DNA from 2 places in the Paenibacillus sp. M-152 genome. Region 2 is predicted to be linked to the other one. Evidence: riboswitches for the same ligand, from Rfam matches in the RefSeq annotation. Region 2 holds a riboswitch; the other holds the start of a gene.
What was found. A riboswitch is a leader RNA that binds a small molecule or an ion and turns the genes downstream of it on or off. The one in region 2 is predicted to bind glycine.

Region 1 (4,804 bases), 2.0 Mb from region 2:
TTGCACTGGCGGGGTTCGTTCCGTGCGATGAATCCGGCACGAGCACCTTGGTACGTCGCTCGCCACGTGCTTCGTGGTACGAGCGGATCATCATCAGCCCGGTCCATTCGCCATGGGCGCCAGCAGCGGGCTGAAGCGTGACGGCATCCATGCCGGTCAACGCAGCCAGATCATTTTGGAGCGTATGCAGCAGCTCCATAGCCCCCTGGATGCTATCCTCCGGCTGATATGGGTGAATTTTAGCAAAGCCTGCGTAACGGGCAACATCCTCATTCACCTTCGGATTGTATTTCATCGTACACGAGCCAAGCGGATAAAATCCGTTGTCGACGCCGAAATTGCGCTGGGACAGGGCGGTATAATGGCGAATAACATCTACTTCGTATACCTCGGGTAATGCTGCAGGTTCGCTGCGCAGCGCATAATCCGGCAAAAGCTCTGCCACCGGGCGACGGGGAACGTCGCAATCGGGAAGGGAATAAGCGATGCGACCCGGACGGCTCAATTCAAAAATGAGCGTTTGATCGTGTTCCTTTAACAGTTCTTGTTTCTGATCCTGTCCGGTGTGTGTCATAGCAATCCCCCCAAGGTGTGTACAAATTGGTCAATCTCTTCTTTGGTTCTTTGCTCCGTCACGGCAATCAGCATGTGACCAGCAAGTTCCTCATAGTCCCGGCCCAAATCGTAGCCAGCGATAAATCCGGCAGCTAGCAGCTCGGCCTGGAGTTTGCTCATATCTGTACCCTCAGGCAGTTTAAGGGCAAACTCATTAAAGGTTGGTGCGTTAAACGAGGTAGATACACCTTTCAAGCTCAGCAATTGCTCTAACGCATAACGGCTTTTATGCAAATTTAACTCGGCTACTTCCTTGATCCCCTGTCTACCCATGACAGACAAATATACAGATGCAGATAAAGCGAGCAACGCTTGATTGGAGCAAATGTTAGACGTGGCCTTTTCGCGGCGGATATGCTGTTCCCGCGCTTGCAAGGTCAGCACGAAGCCGCGTTTGCCGTTACGGTCTGTGGTTTGGCCTACGATACGTCCAGGGATACGGCGCATATGCGCCTGGGAAACGGCAAAGTAACCGCAGGTCGGACCACCGAGGGAGGATGAGATCCCAAGTGGCTGCGCGTCTCCTACAACAATATCCGCGCCTTGCTTACCAGGGGTCTCTAGCAAGCCTAGTGCCAGTGGATTGGCACTAACAACCATAAGCCCTTGATGCGCATGGATGAGGTCAGCCATCGGCTTCAGATTTTCCACGGCTCCGAAAAAGTTGGGATTTTGGATCAAAACAGCCGCCGTCTGTTCCGATACGGCCGTTGCTAGCGCATCGACATCCGTTACGCCATCCGAACAGCCGATTTCCACAATGTCCAGGTCCAATCCGCGTGCATAGGCTGCCAATACCTGACGTGCCTCTGGATGGACAGACCTTGATACGATAAGCTGTTTACGACGCGTGGCGGAAGCGGCCAATGAGCCCGCTTCCGCCAGAGCTGTAGCCCCATCGTACATGCTGGCATTAGCTACCGCCATACCTGTCAATTCGCAAATATACGACTGGAATTCAAAAATGGCTTGCAGCTCGCCCTGGCTTACTTCCGGCTGATAGGGGGTGTAGGCTGTGTAAAATTCGGAACGTGAGGTGATGTGTTGGATAACGGATGGAATATGATGATCATAAATACCTGCACCAAGAAAGCTAGCATGTGTATCTGTATTGGCGTTTCGTCCGGCCAGCTCGGTCATGTGGCGGGTTAAGGCTCTTTCGTCGAGCCGAGAGGAAAGAGGGAGTTCCCCTTGGTATCGAATAGCCTCTGGAATGTCACTGAATAAATCATCAATGGATGATACGCCCACCACACGCAGCATTTCAGTTTGATCTTGTTCGGTCATGGGGAGATAGCGATGCTGCTTCATAGGTTCTGGCTCCTTTCGAAAAGCAAAATTTAGATAGTAAATTAGCTAATACATAGTCTTAATTGGAAAATCCAGAATTTTATATCTGACATGATCGCTTTTTTATAATGAAGAGGATTAAGATCAGCGTAGCCGTTTATAAAAGGGGGCTGGGACCACTTCCGCACGCAGGCGTTTACCACGAATTTCGACCTCCAGCGGTGTCGATAGGGTGCTAAAACGACTGTCCACCAGGGCCAGCCCCAGATTACGCTTCAAGGTGGGCGATTGAGTACCCGTTGTGACCTCACCGATGTGTTGACCTTCAGCGAACACCGGATAATGAGCGCGCGGGATACCGCGGTCAATCATTTCCAGCCCGATCAACTTGCGAGGAATTCCTTGTTCTTTTTGACGTTGCAGTGCTTCCCTGCCGATAAAATCTCCTTTGTTCAACTTGACGAAGAAACCTAAACCAGCCTCAAACGGTGAAATTGTGGCAGATAACTCCTGTCCGTACAACGGTAGCCGTGCCTCGAAGCGCAGCGTATCGCGAGCACCAAGTCCAGCGGGAATCAGTCTATACGATTCACCGCAACGAAGTAAACCATCCCACACGGCGGGTGCTTCCTCAGCAGGGATATAAAATTCAAAACCGTCTTCGCCGGTATATCCAGTTCGCGAGACAAGTGCTTTTGCTCCGAACAATTGCACGTTCTCATGGAATCGGAAAGATGCCAGATTCGTAATATCTGTATCTGTCACGGCTGCGGTAATACGTGCTGCTTCCGGTCCTTGTAATGCCAGCAATGCTATCGCATCAGACACATTCTCCAGATGAATCGATGCTGGTACGTGGCGTATGAGCCAATCCCAATCTTTGTCGATGTTGGAGGCATTCACAACGAGCATGTAGCGCTCTGGTCCTTTGCAATATACAAGCAAGTCATCCACTACGCCTCCATCGGGGTAACACAGGAGTGAATATTGTGCTTGGCCCGGTTCCAACTGGCTGACATCATTCGTAGTTACCTGTTGCAAAAAAGCCTCAGCTTCTTTGCCTTCAACCAAGAACTCGCCCATATGCGATACATCGAATAAACCTGCATGTTGTCGGACGGCCTCATGCTCCTTTTGAATGCCGCTAAACTGAACGGGGAGTTCCCACCCGCCAAAGTCAATACAACGAACCCCGGGCTGCGTCCCGTAGGACGAATATAGTGGTGTTCTTCGCAAATTAGACATTTTTTCACTCCTATCCAGTGTAATCGGCTAAACAAAAAAGACAGGCTAAAAGAAACGTATAGACGGCAGTCCATACTCTTCTTTCAGCTCTGTCCTTGATACCAGAAAGTTACCCCGGTGTGAACCAGGTTTCCCCTTGGGTGATCCGCTCTTTTCACGGATGCTCTCCAGAGATGCGTCCGGCAGAGGTCCTTTTGCCTGAGAGATTCACCTGCAATGCAAGTTTACTCCTTCGGCGCTACCTTTTGGATCAACGGTATGTTACCCGGTTTTGCAGATAACAACTTGACCCGATTCGCGTGTACAACTGTCTCACAAGCGACAACAGCTATGCGAATCTTTTTTGGTAGTCTCTCCCTCCGCGTTCATCCGCGTTTGCAGTTGTCGAGGTATTTTCAAAAGCAATTACTATAACCCATTAATACGCAAATCCATTTAAAATGTCAATAAAAATGTCATATAAAACAACCTAAAAACATTTATTGTATAAATAAGGATATGTAAGCGTTTGTTACAAGTTATCATTTTTTTATAGACTGCGCTATATGAGTTGGTATGGAGTATTTTTGTTAGTATTATTGACATGGATGTTCTTATTGTCATAATCTTAACTTGTCTAATACAGGTGATCAAAAGCATTTTATTCATGTGGAAGTGAGGCGAAGCAGGATGAGTGAAGTGAAACAGCAACTTTGGTATACAGACGAACATGAGTGGGTTCAGCGCACAGTGGATGGGACGTTGCGGATCGGCATTACAGACTTTGCACAGCATCAATTGGGTGATATTGTTTTTGTGGAATTACCTGGGGCGGGAACAACGATTGGACAGGGGACGGAGATTGGTACAATTGAATCGGTGAAGACCGTATCCGATCTTTTTGCTCCGGTGACGGGAACCGTTTTGAAAGTAAATGAAGCTCTGGAAAGTACACCTGAGCTGGTGAATGAATCACCCTATGAAGAGGGTTGGATGATCGAAGTAGAGATGAGCAATGATGTCGAGGAAGCTCTGGGCAAGTTGCTGTCTGCGGAGCAGTACGAGCAGTTGATTTCGGATGAGCAATAATGAGCAATACAGCATGAAATAATAGCGCTTTATTCTGATTTTTTATATGGATATTGAATTAAATAAGAGCATCGTTAGTCCGCTCAGTTTTTGTATAAAATAGTCGCTATGCCTGACATAGCGGCTATTTTTTTGTTGTCTTTTAGAAGACGTATTTACGTTGCTTACGCAGGCTTAGAAGAGAGCCTCTTTATACAATTGCACAGATTTACAACAGTGTTTTTTCGACTAATTTCTATTGTTATCGGCCATATTAAGAAGAATTATGCAGGTATAATGCCTTGTCGTTACTTTAAATTTAAATGTTGTCATCAACGTTCATGACGAAAGTACGTTTTCATTTCGTTGATGAAGATAGCGCTGTCATTTAGTATGAATTTTAAGAAAAGGTAGTGATGCTATTTACTCACAAGGAGGATATGAATATGAGCACAGTGGACACAAAGTCCAGTTCAAACGGTGGCGCTCGTGTCGCCGTACAGCGTTTTGGCCGCTTTCTCAGCGGTATGGTTATGCCCAATATGGGAGCCTTTATCGCATGGGGATTAATTACGGCCCTTTTTATTCCGACCGGGTGGTTCCCAAA
Region 2 (4,804 bases):
TCCTGAAAGTTCATGCGGATACTGTTCATACACACGTACGGGGTTGGGTATATCCACGCTTTCCAGTAGCTCCAGTACACGTTCCCTTTTTTGCTTCGTAGATAGGGACGTATGATAATCGAGATTTTCCTCGATCTGCTTACCAATGCACATTAACGGGTTAAGTGCTGTCAGCGGGTCCTGAAAGATCATGCCAATGCCCGCTCCGCGGATTTTATTCATTTGCCCTGAGGAGAGACGGATCAGATCCGTGCCTTTAAAAAGGACCTTTCCTTCGACACGTGTTCGCTCCATGTCATGCAGTTGTGGGATCGAAAGCGCCAGCGCGCTTTTGCCACAACCGGATTCTCCGACTACAGCCAGCACTTCATTGGGATTGACCGTCAGATCCAGATGGTCGACTGCGGGGTGATATTGATCCTTGATGCGAAAAGATACGGATAATCCCTTAATCTCCAACACGGGTTTGATATTCAATGCCCGCTTCCTCCATTCTCCATGGTCTTGTCCCGCTTATTCTCACCATGTTTGATGTTTAAAACCTCTCATGAACATTACATACCGTTTTTGTCGGAATAATTTGAATACATCCTATCACCAGTATATGGATATATCAATTAAGATTATGCTATCAACATCATTTAAAAAATCAATGATCCAGCAGTAGCGCGACTTTCCTGGCACAAAATGTAATCAAATAACCAACCACAGGTTAATTTTCATCACAAAAAAGCCGTTTGATCCCCTACAGAGGATCAAACGGCAAACTAGCACCCAACCACTCACACTGAATTCTTTACGTTTATTACGAAGCCGCTCCATAGGAGCCCGACTTGAACGTTTTTGGATCGTACCATTTGTAGCCTGCTGCTGGAGCAGACCAAGGCTCGGGTTGCGGTTCTGTGGAAGCCGCAGGCTCCTCAAACGGCAGAAGCTTCGTCGGTTGATCCAGCGTTAAACCTGCCACATCGGATAATTTGGTGTAGTCCTGCTTCCACGCAAGCCATTGGACCGTTTGCACCAGGAAGGTGGCATCGTCCACTTCCTTGAAACCATCATATGTCTTTTTCGACTGTCCGTTTTCTTCACGCGCATATTTCGGTGTAGCATCTTCTACAGGGGAAGAATCACCGATAAATGCTGCCTTGCCTTGACCTACCTTGGAGATCGCAGCATAAGGCCCTTCCGCACGGCCTCCGCCGTTATAGACACCCTGGTCTACAGCATTGCCCCATTTATTCGTACCTGTAGGGATATAGGCAATTCCTTTGGCTTTGGTAGGATCAATAATAGCCAGCGTAGATCCCGCATGCATGGCAATCGAGCGTACACCCTTGGTAATGCCAAAGGATTGATCTGCGGCTACAATGTCCGTAGCATTCACGTCACCGAGCGCATTGTAACGGAAACGAACACCAAAGTTGGTTGCCAGCCAATCGGAGCTAGTTAACCCCTGCATCGCCGGTGATGCTGCTTCTTCTGTAGTCATGCCTTTGGCCGGATTAGTATAGGCTCCACGACGGTAGCCATTCATAACCTCAGAGGAATCCCAACGGTTTTTGTTACGGTCCGCATTATAGTGGTCGGAGATGAAGAAGACACTTCCCCCGTTATTCACATATTGCAGCAGGGCAGCCTGCTCGGATGCCTTAAAGGCAACATTCGCTTCACCGATGATGAACACATCATATTGGCGCAGCTTATCATAGGTTATGGCCTGTTCTCCATAAGTAAAAGGAATGGGACGGTTCAGTTGGTCCACTGTAAAACCTACATTACGCAGTCCATTGGCAAAGTCGGAGAAGGCGCCTTCAATGACCCAATCTGCTGCCCCAGCCGTCTGTGCGTGCGTATTATCGAACAGCACCTTTTTACCTTTGCCATCCGGCAGTGTAGTACCGGGTTGACCCGGGTTACCAGGATTAGGCTCGCCAGGTTCACCTGGTTCACCCGGCTCGCTTCCGTTCACCAGTTCAACAGCGCTTGGGCTTTTCACTCCACCAAAATTATTGTAGGCGCCGAGTGTACCCGTCACACGGATTTTGTTGCCAATCAGCTCAGGATGGCCTGTTAGCCCAAATTGCCCTCTGTACGCTGATGTCAGCTGTACATCCAATAGATTAGACGTGCTACGTTCATTGGCCTGGTCGGCAATCAGTACGTTAAAATCATTCGCAAACGGAGAAGAAAAATTAGCCGTTTTCGATCCGGTAGCATGTCCGACGATGTAACCTTCCACCGTCACTGTGCCTCCACTGCCTTGGCGCTGAAGTGCCTCGGCTACTGTCAGTGCTCCCTCCGCTTTGACCTGACCGAATGGAACGAAGATCCCGATCAGCAGCGATACGATCGCTGCCAGATGCAGCACCCCTTTCAAGCGTGAACCTGTGAACCGCAAGCCTTTTACCATACGTCAATATCCCTCCTATAATTCCATAAATGTACTTGTCCTCTATCAGATTAGCTGTCTATCTTCTAATTCCTTCCTGATTTCATCCATAATTATGTAAATTTTAATCTCTTTTATCGGAAACTCGCTTGTTTATGTAAAAAATGAACCCTGCGATTGACACCGAGCACGGCATACATTACGCTAAGAAAGATATGTAGAACGGTATACGCGAATGAAGATGACGGGAGAGTCTGTCCAGGGGCTTACACGCTGGCGGCACCGAAGGAGCAAGACGCCAACACCCGGCTGGCGGATAATCTCTCAGGTCCATGTATCGTCATCTGACGCAACTCTGGAGAGAGCGCAAGCCACCCAAGGGGTAAGGCGGTAAGGACACCGCACGAAACTCTCAGGTAACGAGGACAGAGATAAGGGAAACTTCCTTATCCTGTCCTTTTTTGCGCTCACATTGTACGTCAGCATTAGGAACCGTCATAGCCGCGCAAAAACGCGGAAATACCATATACTATGGTACTAGAACATACAGGGGGCCACACCATGCGTTTCAAAGATGTATTTTCCATTATCGGTCCGGCCATGACCGGACCTTCCAGTTCACACACTGCAGGCGCGGTGCGGCTTGCACGCGTTGCCCGTCACTGGCTCGGGACGCAGCCTGACCGTGCTCGCATGACACTGTACGGCTCCTTCGCTGACACATACAAAGGACACGGTACAGACCTAGCGCTCATCGCAGGACTGCTCAATTACGATACAGACGACCATCGAATTCCAGATGCCGAGCAATGGGCGGAGCAGGCCGGGATGACCGTGGAATTTGCCGTCAGCGGACTACCCGCCCCCCATCCGAACACCGTCCGTTTTGAGCTGTGGAAGGGTGAGGATCAGCGCACACTGCTGGGTTCCTCCATCGGCGGTGGCAGCATCCATGTCCAGCAGCTCAACGAATTCCGAGTCAACCTAACCGGAGAGCTGTCTACGTTGGTGCTTCTTCACTCGGATAAGCCCGGTACATTAGGTGCGGTGACTTCAGCGCTCGGCGCTGCTGACATTAACATTGCCTATATGCACGTGGATCGCAAAGGTCGGGATGGAGAAGCACTTACAGCCATCGAAACGGACAGTCCTCCTACGGCTGAATTAATCGCAAAACTACAATCCTTACCACATATGTACGAAATTAAAATGATTAATTTGAAAAAAGGAGCTGAATCTGATGCGATTTAGCCATCTGCATGAAATCAGCGCTATATGCGCTGAGGAATCCACCACGATTGGCCGCCTGATGATTCAAGAGCAGGTACAAGAGACGAATTCAACGGAAGAAGAAATCTTCCGCCAAATGTCTGATTATTATGAAGTCATGAAAGAGGCTGTTCATCGTGGTCAGACGCAAGACACCGTATCCCGCAGTGGATTAACGGGCGGCGACGGCAAGCGCTTAGCCGAATATCTGCGGACAGGGGAAACCTGCTCCGGCGATGCCTCCGCGCTCGCCATGGCTTATGCGCTCTCCGTGTCGGAGGTTAATGCGTCCATGGGGCGCATTGTCGCCACGCCCACTGCAGGTTCATGCGGAGTCATCCCCGGTGTGTTCATTAGTGCGCAGGAGCGGTTCGGCTGGGATGATGAGCATATGGTGCACGGCTTGTTCGCAGCCGGAGCCATTGGCTACGTCATCGCCAACAATTCCTTCATTTCCGGCGCGGAGGGAGGCTGTCAGGCTGAGATTGGTTCAGCCATCGGGATGGCCGCTGGCGCTATGGTCGAGCTACGCGGTGGCACACCTGAGCAGGCCGTTCACGCCGTAGGCCTAGCGCTCAAGAACACGCTCGGCCTGATATGCGACCCCGTCGCCGGACTCGTCGAGATTCCGTGTATCGTGCGCAACGGGCTGGGAGCCGTGACCGCACTTGCCGCAGCGGATATGGCTTTGGCGGGTGTGCGCAGCGCCATTCCGTCTGACGAAGTCATTGACGTGATGCTTGAAGTCGGCAGCGCAATGCCGTCAAAGCACCGCGAGACCGCCAAAGGCGGCTTGGCCCAGACACCGACCGGCAAGCGTTTGACCGAATCCCTTACTCGCAACACATCGGTCAAAAAGGATAAGTCATAATTGGGGTAACCTCCTCTGTATTAAGAAGCGAGTACGTCCCTTAAGAATAAAAGAGCAAGCATGCCGTCCCTAGACGTATGCTTGCTCTTTTTCTTTTCAGTCGGTTACAGATTACTGAACGGTTACCTGTACCTTCGTCATTTTACCAGCATATTTTACTGTAATTACAGCTTTGCCTTTACCCTGTGCTTTAATGTTACCGTCTTTGACGGTCGCAACGATAATTCTGGATGAGGACCAGACAGCCGGCTTGGAAACATCCTTCTCCGACTCAT

Region 1: another riboswitch for glycine. It lies ahead of gcvT (glycine cleavage system aminomethyltransferase GcvT); the one in region 2 lies ahead of sdaAB (L-serine ammonia-lyase, iron-sulfur-dependent subunit beta).

Annotation. Positions count from the first base shown of each region.
Region 1 covers NZ_CP034141.1:4,395,581-4,400,384, reverse strand. The annotation lists gene gcvPB (aminomethyl-transferring glycine dehydrogenase subunit GcvPB) at 1-574, opposite strand, end outside; gene gcvPA (aminomethyl-transferring glycine dehydrogenase subunit GcvPA) at 571-1,926, opposite strand; gene gcvT (glycine cleavage system aminomethyltransferase GcvT) at 2,050-3,150, opposite strand; glycine riboswitch at 3,230-3,326, opposite strand; glycine riboswitch at 3,327-3,519, opposite strand; gene gcvH (glycine cleavage system protein GcvH) at 3,820-4,218, shown strand; gene EGM68_RS19110 (PTS mannitol transporter subunit IIBC) at 4,644-4,804, shown strand, end outside.
Region 2 covers NZ_CP034141.1:526,379-531,182, reverse strand. The annotation lists gene EGM68_RS02410 (ABC transporter ATP-binding protein) at 1-477, opposite strand, end outside; gene EGM68_RS02405 (DUF6359 domain-containing protein) at 806-2,410, opposite strand; glycine riboswitch at 2,625-2,739, shown strand; gene sdaAB (L-serine ammonia-lyase, iron-sulfur-dependent subunit beta) at 2,951-3,640, shown strand; gene sdaAA (L-serine ammonia-lyase, iron-sulfur-dependent, subunit alpha) at 3,630-4,529, shown strand; gene EGM68_RS02390 (Ig-like domain-containing protein) at 4,641-4,804, opposite strand, start outside.